2 regions of the Nocardiopsis eucommiae genome follow, and region 2 is predicted to be linked to the other one. Evidence: predicted binding sites of a transcription regulator. Region 2 holds the regulator's gene; the other holds the start of a gene.

Region 1 (11,024 bases), on a different contig from region 2:
GCAGGTCGCTCAGGCAGTACACGACCAGGATCACCATGACCCCGGCGGGCATGCGGACGCTGAGGTGACCCATGGTCTCACTGGCGCGCAGCGGTGCCAGGGCGGCGAAGGGCGCCGCGCGCAGACTCCAGGTCACGGCTGCGGTGACCAGGACGGCGGCCACGGCGTAGTGGGTGTCAGACATGAGCGGGCTTCCTTCGGAGTACGAGCCGGTGAGCGAGCAGACCAGCCGTGAACAGGGAGAAGGCGACGAGGAGCATCTGGTCGGGGAAGAGGACCCACGCGGCCAGGGCACTCGCGAACGCGAGCACCGGGGTGGACACCTCGCCCCTGAGGTCCCGCAGCGCGTCCAGGGCCAGCACGGTGAACAGTGCGGTGAGGGCGAAGTCCAGCCCCTGAACGCCCTCGGGAATGAGGCCGCCGAGCAGGGCTCCGACGGTCGCGCTCCCAGTCCAGTACAGGTGCATGAACAGCTGTGAGTACAGGACGCGCCGCCCCGTCCAGGCGCGGGCGCGCTCGGACGCGGTCAGGGCGTAGGCCTCGTCGGTGAGCGCGAACGTGGCGTAGGCCCTGCCCGCGCGACCCCTGATCCGGTCCAGGGGAAACGACAGGGCGTAGAAGACGTGGCGGAAGTTCACCATCAACGCGGCCGCGGCGATCGCGGTCAGCGGGGCGGCGGCGGTGACCATGCCGATCAGCAGGAACTCGAACGATCCGGCGTAGACGAGCGCGGCCGACACCCCGGCCCACCACCAGTCCAGGCCCGCCTGGACCACGAGCACTCCGAAGGCCAGACCGAGCGGGACGAGCGCCAGGCCCACCGGTGCGGAGTCGGCGAAGGCCGACCGCAGGTCAGATTTCCTAGGCATGAGGACATTTTAGAAAAGATCGAGCCTTATATGGTTTCGTTCCTGAGCCCTAGAATGACCGGATGAGCAACGAACATGCACTCGATGGGGTCGACCGCGAAATCCTGTTCCAACTACGCCAGGACGGCCGGTTGTCCAACGTCGAGTTGGCGCGTCGGGTGGGGCTGACCCCGCCTCCCTGCCTGCGCCGGGTCAAGCGGCTGGAGGAGTCGGGGGTCATCACGGGGTACCGGGCCGTGGTGGACTCCGAGCGGCTGGGCCGGGGGCTGGAGGTGCTCCTCGACGTGGAGATCTACGCCCAGGACAGTGCGACCGTCCAGGAGTTCGAGGAGACCGTGGCGGCCTACGAGGAGATCGTGGAGTTCCGCCGGATGTACGGCCGCCCCGACTACTTCCTCCGGGTGAGGGTCGCTGACCACGTCGCCTACGAGGCCTTCCTCACCAGCAGGCTGATGGGGCATCCCGCCGTGCTGAGAGTGGAGTCCCACCTGACCATGAAGACCCTCAAGAGCGACGACTGACCGTCTCGGGGGCCGTTCCGCGCGTCGTGGGGAACGGCCCCGGCGATCTCAGCGGGGGTAGCGGCAGTAGCCGCGCTGGCGGAGACGCGAGGGGCACCGGCGCCTTCCGGGGCGGGAGGCGCGGTGCTCAGGGGAGGACGCGGTTCGCCAGGGCCACCTTCCGAAGCCGAGCAATAGCTCGGTGCTGGGCAACCCGTACCGCGCCTGCCGACATGCCAAGGAGATGTCCCGTCTCGTCTGCTGTGAGTCCTGTGATCACCCGCATCACCAGCAGTGTGCGCTGCTGTTCGGGCAGTTCGTCGAGGAGGGCCCTGGCCCGCTGGGCCTCGGACACGCGGACCGCCGACTCCTCGGGGCCGGGACCGTCGTCCGGCTGTTCGGGCACGGTGTCGGTGGGGACCGTCTCCACCCGACCGGCCACGCGGAGGGTGTCCGCGACCTTGTGCGCGGCGATGCCGAACACGAACGAGGCGAAGGGCCTGCCCCGGTCCTGGTAACGGGGGACGGCCGTGAGCAGGGCGATACACACTTCCTGCGCGACGTCGTCCGAGTAGTGTGCCAGGCCCGCGACCCGCGCCAGGCGGGTCCGGCAGTACCGCACCACCATGGGTCTGACCTCGCGCAGGAGCGAGTCCATGGCCCCGTCGTCGCCCCGGACGGCGAGTGAGCCCAGATGGTTCAACCCCGTGTCACTCGGAGCGGGGTCCGCCTCCTCGTGCCCCGGGGGCGTACCTGGCCGCTGCGCGGTAACGCCCTCGCGGGCGCCTGCATCCGTCACGTTAGGAATGATGCCCGCAGTTGAGGACCCAACCACTCCAATCAGCAACTACAGAATGGTTACATTTTGGGAAAATAGCCCGAAAACGGTACGTAGTCGCGAGTGTGAAACGGGTCTCTCGTGGTAGTGGGCGGGGGTGGGACGACAGCGCGCCCCACCCCCGGACCGGGCCCTCACGGACACCGACCGACGTCCCTAGTGGGCGTGGCCGTGACCGTCGTCCGCGTCCTCCTCGGGCTTGTCCGCGACCAGCACCTCGGTGGTCAGCAGCATGCCCGCGATGGAAGCGGCGTTCTGGACGGCCGAGCGGGAGACCTTGACCGGGTCGAGGATGCCCTCGGCGGTCAGGTCGCCGTAGGTGCCGGTGGCGGCGTTGTAGCCGTGACCGACCTCCATCTCGGAGACGCGGTGGGTGACCACGTAGCCCTCGGCGCCCGCGTTCTCCGCGATCCACCGGGCGGGCTCGACCAGCGCGCGGCGGACGATCGCCGCACCCGTGGCCTCGTCGCCGGTCAGGCCGAGGTCGTCCAGAGCGGTGGAGGCGTGCACCAGGGAGGCGCCGCCACCGGCGACGATGCCCTCCTCGATGGCCGCGCGAGTCGCCGAGATGGCGTCCTCGAGACGGTGCTTCTTCTCCTTGAGCTCGACCTCGGTGGCCGCGCCGACGCTCAGCACGGACACGCCGCCCGCGAGCTTGGCCAGGCGCTCCTGGAGCTTCTCGCGGTCCCAGTCGGAGTCGCTCGCCTCGATCTCCTTACGGATCTGGCGAACGCGGTCCTCCACCTCGGACTGCTCGCCGCCACCGTCGACGACGGTGGTGGTGTCCTTGGTGATGGTGATGCGGCGGGCCGAGCCCAGCACGGACAGGTCCGCGTTCTCCAGGGTCAGGCCGACCTCCTCGGAGATGACCTGGCCGCCGGTGAGCACGGCGATGTCCTGGAGCATGGCCTTGCGGCGCTCGCCGAAGCCGGGCGCCTTGACCGCGGCGACGTTGAGGGTGCCGCGCATGCGGTTGAGCACCAGGGCGCCCAGGGCGTCGCCCTCGACGTCCTCAGCGATGATCAGCAGCGGCTTCTTGCTCTGCACGACCTGCTCCAGCAGCGGGAGCAGCTCGTTCAGGTTGCCGATCTTGCCCTGGCTGATCAGGATCTGCGCGTCCTCGAGGACGGCCTCCTGACGGTCTCCGTCGGTGACGAAGTAGGGCGAGATGTAGCCCTTGTCGAACTGGAGGCCCTCGGTGAAGTCGAGCTCCAGACCGAAGGTCGGGGACTCCTCCACCGTGATGACGCCGTCCTTGCCGACCTTGTCGAAGGCCTCGGCGATGAGGTCGCCGATCTGGGCGTCCTGAGCGGAGTTGGTCGCCACGTAGGCGATGTCGGCGCGCTCCTTGATCGGCACGGCGCGCTCGAGCAGGATCTCGGAGACCCGGACGGCCGCGGCGTCGATGCCCTTCTTGAGGGACATCGGGGAGGCACCGGCGGCGACGCTGCGCAGGCCCTCGCGGACCAGCGCCTGCGCCAGAACGGTGGCGGTCGTGGTGCCGTCACCGGCGGCGTCGTTGGTCTTGGTGGCGACCTCCTTGACCAGCTGGGCGCCCAGGTTCTCGTAGGGCTCGTCCAGCTCGATCTCACGCGCGACGGTCACGCCGTCGTTCGTGATGGTGGGGGCACCGAACTTCTTGTCGATGACGACGTTGCGGCCGCGCGGGCCGAGCGTCACCTTGACGGCGTTGGCGAGGCGGTCCACGCCCCGCTCGAGGGCGCGGCGGGCGTCGTCCTCGAACTCCAGGATCTTCGGCATGTGTGAGTACTTCCTCTAACGGTTCGGGTCGAAAGAGAACATCCCGCCCCGCCCGGCTTCAGGGCCGACCGGTGCGGGATGTTCGAAGGCTCTGCGCCGAGAGCTACTTCTCGACGACCGCGAGGAGGTCGCGGGCGGAGAGAACCAGGTACTCCTGGCCGTCGTACTTGACCTCGGTGCCGCCGTACTTGCTGTAGAGGACGACGTCGCCGACGTTCACGTCGAGGGCGACGCGCTTGCCGTTGTCGTCAAGGCGACCGGGACCCACGGCCAGGATCTCGCCCTCCTGGGGCTTCTCCTTGGCGGTGTCCGGGATGACCAGACCGGAGGCGGTGGTCTGCTCAGCCTCCAGGGTCCTGACCACGACGCGGTCCTCGAGCGGCTTCAGCACGGTCTTGGTGGCGGTCGACACGGTGTGACCTCCCCCTTCAAAGTCTCGGTGTATCTGACGTCGGCCATGCGTGAGCACGAACCGACCACGTAAAAGGGGCGACCGCGGCGGCCTGTCGTCGCGGGTGCCAGACCGGCCTCGTCGCGTTTAGCACTCTACCCCCGAGAGTGCCAGAATGGAAATGTGGCGGGGGCCCGGACCGACGGGCGGGCCCGCCCCACCGTCGTGCCCACAGCAGGAGGTTCCATGCGCGTCCCCGCGTTCTCGGCGCTGCTCACCGACGCGGGACGGGAGGTCCTCGCCGGGGTGGACCCCGCCGCCACGGCCAGCGACCCCCTGGCCACCGCGTCGCGGCTGCGCGCCGACCCACGGGTCGCCGCGCTCGCCCCCGACCTCCCGGTTTCCGAACTGGTCAACGCCGTGATGACCCAGGTGGGCCTGCGGGAGCGCGGCCGGGCCAAGTTCGGGGAGAACGCCGCGCGCATGTTCTTCACCCCGAACGGCCTGGAGCAGTCCACCCGCCGGAGCGTGGCCGAGTACCGCGCCGAGCGCACCGCCGGGCACCTGCCCGCCTCGGTGGCCGGGGGCGCCGTCGCGGGCGACCTGTGCTGCGGGATCGGCGCCGACCTCCTGGCCCTGGCCGGGCGCGGCGTGCCGGTGGAGGGCGTGGACGCCGACCCCCTGACCGTGGCGGTGGCCCGGGCCAACATCGAGGCGTTGGGGCTGTCCGCGCACGCCCGGGTCCGGGAGGGTGACGTGAACGGGGTCGCGGTGGGTGACCACCCCCTGCTGTTCTGCGACCCGGCCCGGCGCGGAGGGCGGGGCCGGGTGTTCGACCCGGCCGCCTACTCGCCACCGTGGGACGTGGCCACCCGACTGGCGGAGGGTGCGGAGGCCGCGTGCCTGAAGGCCGCCCCGGGGATTCCGCACGAGGTCCTCTCCCCCGCCGCGTCAGCCGAGTGGATCTCGGTGGACGGGGAGTTGAAGGAGACCGCTCTGTGGTTCGGCGGGCTGGGCTTCGGCCCGGACGGGCCACGACGGCGCGCGACGGTGCTGCACGAGCGCGCGGGCCTGTTGGCGAGCGAGGGCGCGGTGGCGCACCTGGACGAGGAGACGGGCCTGGGCCCGGCGCCGGTCGCGCCCGCCCGGCGCTACCTGTACGACCCGGACCCGGCCGTGGTCCGCTCCCACCTCGTGGCGGAGGCGGCGGCACGGGTGGACGGCGCGCTGCTGGACGAGCGGATCGCCTACTTCACCTCGGACCGGCCCGAGCGCTCACCCCTGTGGCGGGTGCTGGAGGTGCTGGAGTTCGCGCCGTTCTCACTGAAACGCGTGCGCTCCTCGGTGCGTGCGCACAAGGCCGGAACGGTAACGATCAAGAAACGCGGTTCGGCGGTGGACACCGAGAAACTCCGACGTGATCTGCGCGCCTCGGGACCGGAATCGGTGACGGTCGTCCTCACACGAATCGGCGAGAAACCGTTCTACCTGCTGTGCCGTGAAACCGAGGCGGGATAGGACCTCCGGAAGCACCGCCTCGGCCCGCGTTCGAGTGCGACCGGGGCCACATTCGGAACCGGCCGCGCAGACCATATCGTTATCTCCCGTACCCATATCTTTCGCGGACCCCTGGGGTCTCGTGGGACTGTGTCGTTAAACTGGCGCCGCAGATTTCTTTCCCTTCTCATGGGTTCTCCGGAAGGCCGTGCTCGTGTGATCCGTTCAGCGGTTCGGTCGGCACCGGACCCACGCCCCCCTTGTATACACACAGTCACACTTCGGTCACATTGGGGCGCGGTCGGCGCGGTGCATCGACCGCCCGGGGACCATCGAGAACCCGTCCGCGCGACCACCGTGCGGCGAAGTGGGCGGGAGCGCCAGAACCATAAGGAGCACCTCGGTGGAACAGACCAATCACAACTTCCTCAACGCTGGAGGCCAGGCCGGAGTCTCCGACCGGATGCGTGACCTGCTCTCCCAGGCCGCCCAGGAGCACGTCTCCGAGCAGAAGTCCCAGGGTGCCGTCAGCGAGGAGATGCGCCAGCGCCTTGAGGGCATGGAGTGGCTGCTCCGCGAGCTGCGCGAGCGCGAACTGACCGCGCTCGCCGAGGCGATCACCACCGTCGACGGTCGGATCGACGACTTCCTGGCACGTCCGCCCGAGTGGGCCGAGGCCCTGGCCGAGCACATCGAGGTGGTCGGCAGGCAGGTCAAGCCGCTGTCGGAGATGTCGTCCCTGCGGGCCGACACCCAGCGCGTGGCCGGACACCTGGACACCGCCCTCACCCGGCTCCAGCGCATGGCCGAGACCGGCAACCGCACCTCCGAGCAGGTCACCGAGATCAGCGAGCGCGTCACCGAGCTGGGCGAGACCGTCGGCACCCGCCTGGACGCCCTGGACCGGGCCCTGGCCGACCTCGGCACCCGCGCCGAGGCGATCGAGGCCTCGCTGTCCGCCCTGGACACCACCCTGGGCGAGCGCCACGAGGAGCTGAGCGCCACGGTCCGCACCACCCTGGCCGAGGGCAGGGAGCAGCTGGCCGAGGCGATCTCCGAGAGCCGCTCGACCGTCGAGACCGCCGTGAAGGAGAGCCGCGAGGCCCTCGAAACGGCCGGTCAGGAGCACCGCGAGGCCCTGGAGACCGCCACCGCCGAACTCGGTGAGCGCGTCACCACCGGCCTCACCTCCTCCCTGGAGGAGCGCACGACCGCACTGCGCGGCTTCGTCGAGGAGCGCACCGCCGAGCAGCACGAGACTCTGCTCTCCCGCCTCCAGGAGAACACCGGCGAGCTGGGTGAGCGCACCACCGCCCTCGCCGAGGAGCTGGGCGCCCTCGCCACGGCCTCCGGCGAGCGCCACGACACCCTCTCCCAGGAGCTGAGGGACCACGCGGCCGCTTCCCAGAAGCGCCACGAGGAGATCACCGGCAAGGTCACCGAGAGCGTCGGCCACCTGAACACCCAGGCCGAGGAGAACCACGCCGAGGCCACCGCGGCCGTCGCGGACGTCACCGGTTCGCTCGCCAAGCTGCGGGAGAACCACGAGAAGTCCCTGAACGACCTGCGTTCGCACGTGCGCCAGCGCCTGGCCGAGCTCGACGAGCAGATCGAGCTGGGTCGCACCGAGACCCGCGAGCACGCCGAGAGCACCGCCGAGGGGCTGCGCGAGTCGCTGACCAAGCGCACCGACTCCCTCTCCACCCGGATCGCGGAGGACGCCGCGAAGGTCGCCGCCGACCTGGCCGAGCTGCGGGGGTTCGTCCAGGAGGACAACGCCAAGCTGGCCTCGGAGGCCGAGGACCGGCACCAGACGCTGACCGAGGCGCTGACCGACCAGGCCGACGCCCACCGCACCGCGCTCGACGAGCGGCTGGAGCGCCACCGCGAGAGCCTCAACGGCAAGGTGGACAACCACCTGTCGCAGATCACCGGCAAGGTCGACCACGAGCTGGGCCGCCTCACCGACCGGTTCGACACCTTCGAGGGCCACTTCGAGGGCAGCTTCGAGGGCGTCGAGGGCAAGATCGACCGCGTCGACGGCCGGATCGACGGCCTCAACGGCCGCCTGGACGGCATCGACGGCCGGGTCAACGGCGTCGAGGGCCAGTTCGAGGGCGTCAGCGGTCACTTCGAGGGCGTCGACGGCCGCATGGAGGCCATCGACGACCGTCTGGAGGCGCTCAACCAGCGCCTCAACCAGCTGCCGCAGACCCTGGAGGTCAGTGAGCTGCACCGCCGCCTGACCGAACTGGTGGACCGTCCGCTGCTGGACCACTCCGGCAGGCTCGACGAGATCGACTCCCACGTCACCACGGCGGTGGACCCGGTCATCCGTGAGCTCAAGCAGCGCCCGGACCGCCACGAGCTGGAGGAGACCGTCACCGAGGCGGTCGAGAACTCGCACGACGACATCACCAAGCGGTTCTCCTCGCTGGAGGAGACCGTGCTCGCCCTGGCCGAGGCGCTGCTGCGCCCGGGCCGCGACGGCAAGAAGAAGCGCCGCCGCGACGAGGACGACGACGAGTAACCCCACGTCAGCGTGAGGGGCCCGGGGCGGTCACCGCCCTGGGCCCCTCATCTCGTCAGGAGGCCGAGCGGAGTGCCTCGGCGGTCAGTGCTTCTTCTTCCCGCCCCACTCCGGGGCAGCCCCCTGCTCGTACCGCTCCTGGAAGTGCTGGATGTAGGTCGCGGCCCGATCGCCCAGCTCAGGGTCGATCTCGTTGATGAGGGTATCGACCCTGGACACGTACCCCGTGGCCGCGCTGTCCCACTCCACCGTGCTGGTGGGCAGACGCCTCTCGTCGCCGTGCCCGATCAGAAGTCCCTTGTCCTCCAGGGTCTCCTCGTCGACCATGCCCCGGTCCCACATGCTCTGGAGGACCTGGAGGTTGGCGTGGTCCCGAATGTTCGACGGGTTGTTGAGGAGGTGCTCGTCCATGTCCTTGATGTACGTGAAGCCGATGCTCTCTTCGTACTTGTCGTCGTAGTAGTCCTTGACCGGCTGTTCCATGAGGCGCAGCAGGGTCTCCACAGCGATACCGGCCGGGGTCGCCTTGGAACCCGCTGACTGCACGGTGGAGGCGATGACGATGTTGTACCCGGTCTGCACCATCTGGTTGGCCTTCTCACGGGCCGTCTCGACGTCGTCGTGCCGATCCATGTACTCGGCGATGAGCGCGTTGGACATGGCGGACCGCAGGTCCGCGGCTCCGGCACCGCCGACCTTGTCGCCGAGCGTGTCCTTGTCGAGGTGGGCGTTGAGAATCCTGCGCTCCTGGTGTTCGACCAGGCTGACGATCGGCGCGGAGTACTCCTCATTGGAGAGCAGGAGCTGGAGGAACTTCTCGTGCTCCTCCTGCGGCAGGTGAAGCGCCATCTCACCGCCCCTGTGAAAGAGGTGGAGGTCGTCCTGGTCGTCATCGCCGCCCGCAGCCGCCCGGTAGCCCCGCTCGTTCGCGTCGATGGAGATGTCGTCCAGGTAGGCGCCGTACACCGACGCCAGGCTCTTGAGCACCTCGGGGTTGATCTCGGCGACCGAGGGCTGGTAGTCCTTGCCGCCCACCGCCGTGTCCAGGAACGGGTTGTCGCCGTCCTCGTTCTCCGTGGTGGTCAGGATCTCGATCAGCGCGCTCGCCGACCTCCCGGCGCGGTCGCGGTCCTCCTGGGAGTCGGAGTCCGCGTCCGCGGAGATCCAGTCGGTGAGCCCGCGGACCGCCTCGCCCTCGTCGGGCCACGGAATGGTGTACAGGTTCTCCACCATCCGGGCCGGGGTGAGGTGCTCGTGGTTCTCGTGCACCGGATAGTTCTTTCCGTCCGACCCCTCACCGGTGAGGATGACGTGGTTGGCCTCCTTGTTGCGGGTGGCCACCTCGATCACGTCCTGGAAGGTCTCCACCGGCGGGACCCCGTCGAGGGTGCTGCGCAGGAGCATGTCGGAGCCGGTGCGCAACAGGCTCGTCGAGAACTCCGTGCCCCCCTGGAGTTCGGGGTCGGAGTGCGTCAGGAACTCGCTCAGGTCCTGCCAGTCGTTCGACCACCCGGAGTAGCTCGACACGTCGATACCGGGGTCGTCCCCCTCCCGGGAGGGCTCGATCCGGTCCGGTCCCACGGCGGCCCGGCGCACGTCCTCGGGGAGACGCGACATGCCGCCGCCGACCTCCTCGTCGGAGAGCACGAGCATGCCGTCCGCCAGCCGTCGCTGGATGGTCGCGCGCAGCTCGTCGTCGATGTGGTCGCTGTCGGCCACCTCCCCCATGAACCACAGGAACCCCGGCTCGTGCCCCCTGCCGTCGCGACCGAGGACGTCATAGACGCTCTGTAGATAGGCGAGTTCCCCAGCACTCAGTTCGGTGCCGGACTCCCGGGCCTGCTCTGCCCGGAGGATCATGTTCTCCAGGAGCGCGAGAGTCATCGGGTCCGTCTTCAGCATGTCGATGCTGCCGTCGTGACCGCGGAAGACCGCGTCGAACAGGTGGACCGTGAGCACGGCGGTGTTGAAGTCCTCATCGACGACGTAGTAGTTGATGTCGCCGGTGGTCCGGTAGCCGATCTGCTGGTTGTCGCCGAAGTGGCCGCCCTCGGAGAGCTGACGGATGCGCTGCGGCGTCGGCCCGTCCTTCAGCGTGTCCTCGGTCTCCTGGCACCGTTCCTCGAACTTCGTCCAGAGGGTGCGCGCCTCGGCGTCGAAGGACCTCCTGACGGACTCGACCCGGGTGTAGCTGTCCTGTTCCACCGAGGGAATGGCGTTCACGGCCGAGCTGAGCCGGTACTTGACGTCGGCGATCCGCGCTTCGTACCAGTTGGTGTCCGTGAGGGTCTTGTCGAGGACGCCGTAGCCGTGCAGGCAGGCCAGGAGAGCGCTGCCCCAGGCCGCCTGGTTCTCAGTGGCGAGCCTCTTCAGTCCGTCACCGATGAGGTCGCTGAACTCACTGCCCACTCGGGACGTGATCGACTCGTACCCCTCGGACCTTCCCGCGATCTTGGCGTGCAACGCCTGGAACTCGTCCCGGGCCTTCTCGATCTGCCCCGCGTCGAACTCACATTCGGTGTAGTTCAGTAGAGACACGTCTGTGACTCCCGAATCTTCCTGGACCGGACCGCCTACCGGTTCACCTGGATGTTGGGGTTGAGGTGCTGGAAACCGTCGATGGGGGCCTGCGCCCTGC
Region 2 (11,024 bases):
GCCGAACACCACGGTGCGCTCGTCGATGATGTCGACGTACCGCTTCTGGTTCAGCGTCTTGGGGCGGATGGTCTTGCCCCGGTTGGACAGGATGTTGGTGGTCAGCACGTCCGCGGGACGTTCCTTGCCCGGTGAGCGCAGCATGTGGATCATGCGCTCGATGGTGTCCGGGGTGACGTGGGTGCCGCTCTTGGCGAGCTCGATCAGCTCCTCCACGAGGCGGACCACCACGGCCGTCTCCTCGGGGGTCCCGCTGATGGTGAACTCGTTGCCGCGGACGTGGATGTCGCTCTTGAAGGACCGCTCCAGCGCGCGGAGGAGCTCGTCCCCCGAGCCCAGCAGGCTGATCATCGTGTGTTCGTCCGGCACCACGACCTTGACCTGGGTCTCCGGGTCCTGGTGCGTGTGAGTTGACTCGGCCATGGTGTGGCCTTGCGGCCGCTGTCCTACCCTTCGGTCACGGCCCCGGGGCCTGGGTCGCCCGGGGTTCCTCGCGGACGGGCCGCACACCGGGTCGGTGTCGAGCACGGTCACCAGGGGTGTGTGGGACAACCGAAGTGGCCGGTGGGGCCCGTCCCCGAGTCTACCAACGAGGGCCCCGCGGGCTCGATGGGATATTTCCGCCCCTACCCGGGGGGCCAGTTCAGGCCGCGACCGCCGAGCACGTGGGCGTGCAGGTGGAAGACGGTCTGCCCGGCCCCGGCGCCGGTGTTGAAGACGATCCGGTAGCCGGAGTCCACCACGTCCTCGGCCTTGGCCACCTCGTGGGCGTCCCTGACCAGGGCGTCCAGCAGTCCGGTGTCGGTGGCGGCGGCCGTGGCCGCGTCCGCGACGTGTTCGCGCGGGACGACCAGGACGTGGGTGGGCGCCTGGGGGTTGATGTCGCGGAACGCGACCGTGCGCTCCCCCTCGCGGACGATGTCCGCGGGGACCTCGCCCTTCACGATCTTGCAGAAGAGGCAGTCGGGGTCGACCATCGCTCGCCTTCCGTCACGCGGCCCGCGCTCGGTGGCGGCGCCGCTTCTCGGGTCATCGGAATTGTCCGGTGCCCATGATGCCGCAGGTGCGCGGAACACCGCAGGTACACGGGGTATGAGGAGATGAACCCTCAACCTTTCCGCAACCCTTCCGATCCACGATCCCCTCCAGCGACCGATCGGGGCGCGGTAGTCTTTGGGCCCGTGCGCGTCAGGCTGTGGACACGCCCGCCGTTCTGCCACGTCCGACGTGTTCGGATCGGAACGCACGTCTACTGGAAATGAAGAGGTATGCCCTTTCGTAAACCCCGCGACAAGGGTGTGCGTCGAACTGATGTGACGACAGAAACCTTGGTGGCCAAAGCCACCACGGCGCCGCTCTCGGTCGAGTGGGACGCTGACCACGCCGTGACGGAGCTCTACCGGGAGCACTACCGTCCGCTCGTTCGGCTCGCCGCCCTGCTCGTGAGGGACCACGCGACCGCCGAGGAGGTCGTCCAGGACGCCTTCGTCGCCATGCACGGTGCCTGGCGGCGCCTCAGGGACCCGAACAAGGCCCTCTCCTACCTCCGCCAGGCAGTCGTGAACAAGGCGAGGTCGGTTCTGCGCCACAGGGCGGTCGTCGAGAAGCACGCCCCGAAGGCCCTGCCCGACGCACCCAGTGCCGAGCACGGGGCGATGAACCTGCTGGAACGCGAGGCGGTCATCACCGCGTTGCGCAAGCTACCCACCCGTCAGCGAGAGGCCATCGTGCTCCGGTACTACGGCGACCTGTCCGAGGCACAGATCGCGGACGCCATGGGCATCAGTCGAGGCGCGGTCAAGAGCCACACCTCGCGTGGCATCTCCTCCCTTCGCTCTGTACTGGAGCAGACGTCATGAGTAGCCCCAACGACAGGAACGAATCGGAGTTCGAGGACCAACTCCGTCAGATACTCCGCGCCGAGGCCGACGAGATGACCCCGTCGGCCGAAGGACTCAACCTCATCCGCGAGCGCACCGAGCACCAACGCGGCTCGGCGTGGTTCGGGCTGCCGTGGCTCCGACCGGTGGCCGCCGTCGCGGCGGCCGTCCTCATCGTCGCGTCGGTGATCATGTCGAGCCCCCAGGTCCGTGAACAGGTCCTGGACATCGTCCCGGCCGGCGCCGACCGCGAGGGCACCCCGCCCGAGGCCCACGCCGACGGCAACGGCGGCGTGGCGGCCCCCGATCCCTCGACCGACTCCACCTCCGGCACCAGCAAGCCGGCGGAGGAGAAGGACCAGGACCCCGAGGGCCCGCCCAGCCCGGACAGCTCGCCCTCCTCCTCCGAGGACGACGGGTTCGAGTCCACCGCCTCGTGCCCGCCCGGCGAGGAGCTCACACCGGTCCCCACGGACGACACTCGTGCGGAGGACGGGAAGAGCAAGGACGAGGAGCGGGACGTCAGGGAGACCTGCGCCCCCACCGACGAACCCAAGGAAGAGCCCACCGACGAGCCCACCAGCCCCGGGAACGGTGGCGACCCCGACCCGGGTGAGGGCACCGAGGACCCCGGCAACGGATCCGGGAGCAACGGTGAGGAGGACGGGGCCAGCGCGAGCTGACCCCCGGCCCCACTCGGACGGACACGACGAAGGGCCCGTGGGAGATCCCACGGGCCCTTCGTCGTGCTCGCGTTCACGGTCGGTGGCGCCGCGCCACCCCGTACCCGCTCACCAGCGTCCCGTACGGGCCTGGAGGACCGACAGCGCGGCCACCCCGGCGGTGGAGGTGCGCAGCACCGAGGGCCCCAGCAGGGTCCGCACCGCCCCGGCCTCGTCGAAGGCGGCCAGTTCGGCCTCGGAGATCCCGCCCTCCGGGCCGACCACCAGGACGATCCCCGTACCGCGGGGCTCCTCCGGGAGGGGCAGCGAGGACAACCGACGCGCCCCCTCCTCGTGCAGGACCGCGCCGAGGTCCGCCCCGGCCAGCAGGGCGGACACCCCCTTGCGGTCCAGCGGCTCGGTGACCTCGGGCGTCCGGGCGCGGCGGGCCTGCTTGGCCGCCTCCCGGGCGCTCGCCCGCCACTTGGCCAGGGCCTTGGCTCCGCGGTCGCCCTTCCACTGCGTGACACAGCGCTCGGCGGACCAGGGCACGACGACGTCGACCCCGGCCTCCGTCATCATCTCGACGGCGAGCTCGCCCCGGTCCCGTTTGGGCAGGGCCTGCACCACGGTGATCCGGGGTCGGGGCTCGGGTTCGCTCCGGCGCTCCACCACACGGCAGACGAGCGCGTCCTTGCCGACGACCTCGTCGACCTCACAGCGCACGCGCAGGCCGAGACCGTCGGACAGGTCGACGGTCTCGCCCTCGCGGATGCGCCGGACCGCCACGGCGTGGCGGCCCTCCGGACCGTCCAGTCGGATCCGGTCGCCCGCCAGCGCGGCGGTCCCGACCAGGAAGACCGGCGGGGTCACTTGGCTCCGAAGGCGTCGCGGATCTTGGAGAAGAAGCCGCCGTGGCCGGGGCTGAAGCGACCCGGGTTCTGGTCCTCCCCGCGCAGTTCGGCGAACTTGCGCAGCAGGGCCTCCTGCTCCTCGTCCAGCTTGCCCGGGGTCTCCACGTCCACACGGATGCGCAGGTCTCCCCGGCCGCCGCCGTCGAGGTGCGTGACACCCTTGCCCGGCAGGGTGATGACGTGGCCCGAGTTGGTGCCCGGACGCAGGTCGATGTTCTCGGTGCCGTCGAGGGTGTCGAACGCGCACGAGGCGCCCAGCGCCGCCGCCGTCATGGGGACGGTGATGGTGCAGTGCAGGTCGTCGCCGCGACGCTCGAAGGTCGGGTGGGGCTTCTGGACGATCTCCAGGATGATGTCGCCGCGCGGTCCGCCGTTGGGGCCGACCTCGCCCTCACCCGCGAGCTGGATGCGGGTGCCGTCGTCGACTCCGGCGGGGATCTTGACGGTGCGGGTGACCTTCTCCCGGACCCGGCCCTCGCCCGCGCAGTCGCCGCAGGGGTTGGTGATGACCGAACCCTGGCCGGAGCACTGCGGGCAGGGACGCGAGGTCATGACCTGCCCGAGGAAGGAGCGCGTGACCTGGGAGACCTCGCCCTGGCCGTGGCACATGTCGCAGGTGGTCCGGTGCGAACCGGCCGCGGTGCCCTCGCCCTGACACGTCTCGCACAGGATCGCGGTCGGGAAGGTGATCTCCCGACTGACCCCGAACGCGGTCTCGACGAGGTCGAGCTCGATGCGGATCTTGATGCTGCGCCCGCGCCGGACCCGTTCCCGGGGGCCGCGGCCGCCGGGCTGTCCACCGCCGAAGAAGGCGTTCATGATGTCGTCGAAGGCGAACCCGCCCGCGTTGCCGAAACCTCCGGCACCGCCGCCGCCACCTGGGGCGAAGGGGTCCTGGCCCATGTCGAACATCCGACGCTTGTTCTCGTCGGAGAGGACCTCGTAGGCCTGGGTCACTTCCTTGAAGCGCTCCTGGGTGGCGGGGTCCGGGTTGATGTCCGGGTGGAGCTCGCGCGCGAGCCGCCGGTACGCCTTCTTGATCTCGTCCTTGGACGCGTCGCGACGCACCCCGAGAACCTGGTAATAGTCTCTGGCCACTGAGTTACTGTCCTGCCAAAATCTGTCCGACATACCGGGCCACCGCACGGACGGCGCCCATCGTCCCTGGGTAGTCCATACGGGTGGGGCCCACCACTCCGATCTTGGCCAGCGACTGGTTTCCCACGCCGTAGTCAGCCGACACGATGGAAGTGGATCGAAGGCCCTCGTGGAAGTTCTCCGCGCCGATGCGCACCGTGAGCATGGAGGGGTCCTTGGCCTCACCGAGGAGTCGTATGAGGACCATGTTCTCCTCCAGCGCCTCGAGCACCTCGCGCAGGCTGGCCGCGAAGTCGACCGCGGCCAGGTTGGCGGTGCCCGCCAGAACGATCTTCTCCTCGTGTCTCTCCACGAGGCTCTCCAGCAGGACGGAGAGGACCGCGACCGCGACGGGCCGGTCCTCCGGTGCGACCTGGGCGGGCAGGTCCTCCACCGCGTCCGGCACGTCACCGAGGTGTCTGCCCGCGATGGCGCGGTTGAGCATGGTGCGCAGGTCGTCCACCACGGTCTCACTGACCGATCCCAGCCCGTCGATGACGCGCTGTTCGACCCGTCCGGTGTCGGTGATGACGACCATCATGATGCGCTGACCGCCGAGCGGCACCAGTTCCACGTGCTGCACCGACGAGCGGGTCAGCGACGGGTACTGGACGATCGCGACCTGCCGGGTGAGCTGCGCGAGCAGACGCACCGTGCGGGCGACGATCTCGTCGAGGTCCACGGCACCACCGAGGAAGGACTCGATGGCGCGCCGTTCGGCCGCCGAGAGCGGCTTGACGGAGGAGAGCCGGTCCACGAAGAGCCGGTACCCCTTGTCGGTGGGCACCCGTCCCGCACTGGTGTGGGGTTGGGCGATGTAGCCGTCCTCCTCGAGGGCGACCATGTCGTTGCGAATGGTCGCCGGGGAGACACCAAGGGGGTGACGGTCCGCCAACGCCCGCGAACCCACGGGTTCGTTGGTGTTGACGAAGTCCTCGACGACCGCACGCAGGACCGCGAGCTTGCGCTCATCCAGCAACTCGCCACCTCCTGGCACTCCAAGGTCCTCAGTGCTAATTCTATGCCCGGCCGCAAACCGGCACGGCTACCCGCACGCGGTAACACGGAGACGGGGGGTGCTTCTTCCCTGACCGAGCCGCGACGTGCGCCACCCGCCAACGGGATTACCGAGTGTGTCACCAGTAGACTGCACCACCGTGGTTACCAAGGGAACCGGCCGTTACGGCCGCGACGTTCTGGCGGGAGACTGGCGACGACCGAGGAAGGGCGCGGTACGCGAGATACCCCTCAGTCGTGACCTGGTCGTGGAGGACGCCGACGAGACCTTCTGCGGCGCGGTGGTGTCCTGGGACAAGGCCGCCGTGACCCTGGAGGACCGGGACGGGCGCCGCAGGGTGTTCGAGCTGGGCCCGGCCGCCTTCCTCGTGGACGGTGCGCCGGTGACGCTGGTGCGTCCGGCGGCGGAGCCCAGGGGCCCGCTGCGCAGCGCCTCGGGATCGATCGCGGTGACCGACGCGCGGGCGCGCACGGCTCGGGAGAGCCGGATCTACGTGGAGGGCGCGCACGACGCCGAGCTGGTGGAGAAGGTCTGGGGCCACGACCTGCGCGTGGAGGGAGTGGCCGTCGAGTTCCTTGAGGGAGTCGACGACCTTCCCGCCGTGGTGGCGGAGTTCGCGCCGGGACCGGGGCGCCGTCTGGGGGTCCTGGTGGACCACCTGGTGCCGGGGTCCAAGGAGAGCCGGATCGCGGAGCGCGTCCGGGGCGCGGACGTCCTCGTGGTCGGCCATCCCTATGTGGACGTGTGGCAGGCGGTGCGCCCGGGCGCGGTGGGAATCGGGGCCTGGCCCGAGATCCCCCGGGGTCAGCCCTGGAAGGAGGGCGTGGTGGACGCCCTGGGGTGGCGGATGGAGACGGGTGAGGCCTGGCGTCGCATCCTCGGCTCGGTCCGTGGCTACGGGGACCTGGAACCCTCCCTGCTGGGGCGGGTGGAGGAGCTCATCGACTTCGTCACGGGCCCGCACGCTCCGTAACACTAGGATTGTCGCGATCACATGGTCTGATGGGACCCTCGGAACGTCGTTCCCCGTCTCCCTCAGGCCTCCCGGCCTCCGGCCCTCCGCGGTCGTCGGTACGGCCCGACTCGTTCGGGCACAGCAAGCGCCCCCAACAGCGGAGTCGAGGAAGAGCATGAGCGAGACCCCGTCCAGCCGTCCGTCGCCGGACGACGCGCAGGGACAGCAGCAGCCGCAGGACCCCGACCAGCAGAGCGGCGCGCGGCCCGCCGGGGAGACGTCGACCGGCGGTCAGCCGCGGGTGCGCCCCGACGCCGAGACGCTGCGGATGAGCGGGGCGCAGCCCGGGTGGGGGCCGTCCGCGGAGCCCGCCCCGCAGCAGCAGGCCGGCGGAGACCAGCCCGCCGGGGAACAGGGCGCGGCGCAGACGCCTCCGTCGCCCGGATGGGGCCCGCCCGGGGTCCAGGCGGCTCCGCCCGCCCACTCCCAGCAGCCCCAGGCGTACGGCCAGCCCCAGGTCCAGGCACCGCAGCCCTCGGAGCAGCCGGGATGGGGGCAGCCGCACCAGCCGCACCAGACCCACACCCAGGCTCAGCAGCCCGGAGGGGTTACGCCCCACGACCAGGGACAGGTCCAGCCGGGTTGGCAGCAGGCCACCGGCGGCCAACCGCAGATCCATCCCCACGGGGCCCAGCAGGGCAGCGGCGCCCAGCCCGGGTGGGGGCAGCCGCAGGCCCAGGACCCGCAGGTCAGCGGAGCTCAGCCCGCGTGGGGACCACCGCACCAGCAGGCACCGGCCCCGTACCCCCAGGCCCAGCCCGGCTGGGAACAGGCGACCGGCGGGCAACCCCAAACCCAGCAGGTCAACGGGGCCCAGGCCGGATGGGGACAACCACAGGCCCAACCCGCCCACCCGCAGGAGCCCCACCTCCAGCCCGGCTGGGAACAGGCGACCGGCGGGCAGCCGCAGGCCCAGCAAACCAGCGGAGCTCAGCCCGCGTGGGGGCAGCCGCAGGCCCAGCAAGCCCACCCCCAGCAGCCCCAGGCGTACGGCCAGCCCCCGCAGGCGCAGCAGCCCGGGTGGGGCCAGGCCCACGAGCAGGGGTCGGCGCAGGTGGGTTGGCAGCAGCACACCGGCGGGCAGCCGCAGGCCCAGCAGCCCGCGTGGGGGCAGCCCCAGGCCCAGACCGGCTGGGGGCAGGCCGCCGGAAGCCAGCCCGAGGCCCCGCAGCAACCCGGGTGGGGAGGACCCCACGAGCAGGCGCAGTCTGGTTGGGCACAGCACACCGGCGGCCAGCCGCGGATCCAGCCCCACGACCAGCAGGTGAGCGGAGCCCAGCCCGCATGGGGGCAGCCGCCGGAACAGGCGTACGGACGGCCCCAGGCGCCCCAGCAGCCGCAGTTCCACCCCGAGGCCAGTTACGGGCAGCAGTTCCAGCAGCCGCAGCAGGCCGCCTACGGCCAGCCCCCGGGCGCGCAGCCCGCCGGTGGCGACAACGACGTCCTGGTCTCGATGCTCGCGCACCTGTCGGGGTTCGTCATCGCGTTCCTCGGCTGGATCCCGCCGCTGGCGATCTACTTCGCCAGGCGCGGGCGGTCACCGTTCATCCGCCACCACGCGTCGGAAGCGGCGAACTTCCAGATCACTATGCTGATCCCGTACGTCCTCGCTGGCGTCGCGTTCTTCGGGTTGGGTATCTTTTTCCCCAGCCTGTCCTGGATCGGCTACCTGCTCATCGCCCTCGTATGGATCGTCTCCATCGTCTTCGGCGTTCTGGGAGCCTCCGGAGCCAACAGGGGAGCCTGGTCCCGCTACCCCGTGAGCATCCGCCTCCTGAAGTAGTCACGCGCGCCCACACACCAAGGAACCACCATGTCGTATCCGAACAACCCGAACCCCCACGATCCCTACGGTCAGGGGGAGTCCGGGGGCTACCCGCCCCCTCCCGGCTACCCGCAGCAGGGTGGTGTCCCCGGTGGTCCTCCCGTTCCGTACAACGGCCCCCAGAGCGGTGGCTACCCGCCGCCGCCCCAGGGCGGCTACCAGCAGCCCGGCGGCTACCCCCAGGGCGGTTACCAGCAGTCGGGCGGCTACCCGCCGCCCCACGGCGGCCCGTACGGCGGCTACCAGCAGCCGGGTGCGCAGGGCTACGGCGCCTACGTGCCGACCCCGGAGGAGCGCAGCTCCGCGAAGCTCGCCCACATCGGCGGCGGCTTCCTCGGCTGGATCCTGCCGCTCATCGTCTACATCTCGAAGAAGGACGAGTCGCCCTACGTCCGTGACCAGGCCGCTCGGGCGCTCAGCTTCCAGCTGGTGATGCTGATCGGTTACATGATCTCGTGGGTCCTCACGATCGTCCTGATCGGCTTCCTCGGGCTGATCGGTCTGGTGATCTTCTCGATCGTCTCCGGTTTCCGCGCGGCGTCGGCGGTGGACCGGGGCGAGTGGGCCCGGTACCCGATGGATGTCACCTGGGTGAAGTAGCCCGTTGATCCACGTGTGAAGGAGGGGCCCGGCATCGTGCCGGGCCCCTCCTTCGTCCGTGTCTCAGGTGAGGTCGCGGACCACGGCGTCCGCGAGCAGGCGGCCCCGCCGGGTCAGCGCGGCCCGCCCCTCGGAGTGCGCTCGCGGGTCGAGGAGTCCTTCACCGACCAGGCGTTCGGCGGCGGCGAGCCCTGCGGTGTCCAGCAGTTCCAGCGGGCAGCCGCCGTCCACGCGCAGCTCCAGCAGGACGCGCTCGAACCGCCGCTCGGCCTCGGTGAGCACCTCGCGGGCCTGGGCTGGGCTGTCTCCGGCCGCCAGACGCGCGGCGTAGGCGGCCGGGTGCTTGACGTTCCACCAGCGGGTCCCGCCCACGTGGCTGTGCGCACCGGGGCCGACGCCCCACCAGTGGCCGCCGGTCCAGTAGAGCATGTTGTGCGCGCTGCGCCCCTCGGTGGTGCGGGCCCAGTTGGACACCTCGTAGGGGCTGTACCCGGCACTGGCCAGGGCCTCGTCGGCCATGAGGTAGCGGTCGGCCATGGCGTCGTCGTCGGGTTCGGTGAGCTCGCCCCGGCGGACGCGGGCGGCCAGCCGGGTGCCGTCCTCCACGATCAGGGAGTAGGCGGAGACGTGGTCGGGCCCGGCGCCGATGGCGGCCTCCAGGGAGGCGGCCCAGTCCTCGTCGCTCTCCCCCGGTGTGCCGTAGATGAGGTCGAGGTTGACGTGCTCGAACCCGGCCTCGCGTGCCCAGGTCACGCACTGTTCGGGGCGGCCGGGGGTGTGGCCGCGCTCCAGGACGCGCAGCACGTGCGGTCGGGCGCTCTGCATGCCGAAGGAGACGCGGGTGAACCCGGCGGCCCTGAGGCGGACGAGGTAGTCGGGGTCGACCGTCTCGGGGTTGGCCTCGGTGGTGATCTCGGCGTCGGGGGTGAGCCCGAAGCGGTCGCGGATCTCACCCAGGACGAGCCCGAGGTCCTCGGGCGAGAGCAGGGTGGGCGTGCCACCGCCCACGAACACGGTGCTGACCGGGGGCCGGTCGCCGGTCAGCACCCGGTCCGCGAGGGCGACCTCGGCGGCCGCCTGCCCGGCGTAGGTCTCACGAGAGGCCGTGGCGGTGCCGTCCCGGGAGACGAGCTCGTCGGCGGTGTAGGTGTTGAAGTCGCAGTAGCCGCAGCGGGTGACGCAGAAGGGCACGTGGACGTAGAACCCGAGCGGGCGCCCGCCGAGCTCGCTGAGTGAGGCGTCGGGGAGCTCCCCGGTTCGGGGCACGGGTTCGCCGTCGAGGGCTACGGATGGCATGTCTCCAGTGTCACCGACCGGACGACGTGCCCTGACACTCCCCGGTCAGACCCCGGGGGTCACGTCCTGGGGGTCGCGGCGCAGTGCGGAGGGGACGTCCAGGCGGCTCCCCGACGCGGGCGGGCCGGGCACCGTGGCGGGGGCCGCCGCCGTGGAGCCGCGCACGACCAGCTCGGGGTCGAAGACGTACTCGGCGTGGGAGACGGAGTGGCCGGCGATCTCGTCGCACAGGGCCCGCACGGCGGCCATGGCCATCGCGTTGACGGGCTGGCGCACGGTGGTCAGCGGGGGGTCCGTGAAGGCGATGAGCTGGGAGTCGTCGTAGCCGACCACGGAGAAGTCCTGGGGGACGCGCAGGCCGTGCTGGCGGGCCGCTCGGATGGCGCCCAGGGCCATGATGTCGGATCCGCAGACCATGGCGGTGACACCGCGTTCGATGAGGCGGCCCGCCGCCGCGTGGCCGCCCTCCACGCCGAAGAGGGAGAGCTGGACGAGGTCGTCGCCGTCCAGGCCGTGCTCGGCCAGGGCCTGGTGGTAGCCCTCCAGCTTGCGGCGGACCGGGACGTAGCGCTCGGGTCCGCTCGTGAAGCCGATGCGGGTGTGGCCGAGGGCGACGAGGTGGTTGACGGCCAGGCGCCCGGCCTCGCGGTCGTCGGCGGAGATGAAGGCCGCCGGGA

The links. Region 2 encodes HrcA, which represses chaperone genes, less so after heat shock. Its sites were predicted from a motif close to TTGGCACTCTCNNNNNGAGAGTGCCAA; they were not measured.
Region 1: the regulator HrcA is predicted to act here: its motif matches at 4,507-4,533, upstream of groES (co-chaperone GroES).

Annotation. Positions count from the first base shown of each region.
Region 1 covers NZ_CBDRIY010000047.1:15,681-26,704, forward strand. The annotation lists gene ACRWK8_RS23455 (branched-chain amino acid transporter permease) at 1-184, opposite strand, end outside; gene ACRWK8_RS23460 (AzlC family ABC transporter permease) at 177-869, opposite strand; gene ACRWK8_RS23465 (Lrp/AsnC family transcriptional regulator) at 932-1,390, shown strand; gene ACRWK8_RS23470 (sigma-70 family RNA polymerase sigma factor) at 1,518-2,168, opposite strand; gene groL (chaperonin GroEL) at 2,364-3,968, opposite strand; gene groES (co-chaperone GroES) at 4,072-4,380, opposite strand; gene ACRWK8_RS23485 (THUMP-like domain-containing protein) at 4,606-5,877, shown strand; gene ACRWK8_RS23490 (hypothetical protein) at 6,260-8,386, shown strand; gene ACRWK8_RS23495 (TPR repeat domain-containing protein) at 8,471-10,924, opposite strand; gene ACRWK8_RS23500 (hypothetical protein) at 10,960-11,024, opposite strand, start outside.
Region 2 covers NZ_CBDRIY010000071.1:2,300-13,323, reverse strand. The annotation lists gene ACRWK8_RS26455 (PhoH family protein) at 1-423, opposite strand, end outside; gene ACRWK8_RS26450 (histidine triad nucleotide-binding protein) at 627-977, opposite strand; gene ACRWK8_RS26445 (SigE family RNA polymerase sigma factor) at 1,329-1,859, shown strand; gene ACRWK8_RS26440 (hypothetical protein) at 1,856-2,563, shown strand; gene ACRWK8_RS26435 (16S rRNA (uracil(1498)-N(3))-methyltransferase) at 2,672-3,415, opposite strand; gene dnaJ (molecular chaperone DnaJ) at 3,412-4,554, opposite strand; gene hrcA (heat-inducible transcriptional repressor HrcA) at 4,559-5,572, opposite strand; gene ACRWK8_RS26420 (DUF3097 domain-containing protein) at 5,751-6,584, shown strand; gene ACRWK8_RS26415 (DUF4870 domain-containing protein) at 8,080-8,409, shown strand; gene ACRWK8_RS26410 (DUF4870 domain-containing protein) at 8,440-9,051, shown strand; gene hemW (radical SAM family heme chaperone HemW) at 9,115-10,347, opposite strand; gene ACRWK8_RS26400 (LacI family DNA-binding transcriptional regulator) at 10,393-11,024, opposite strand, start outside.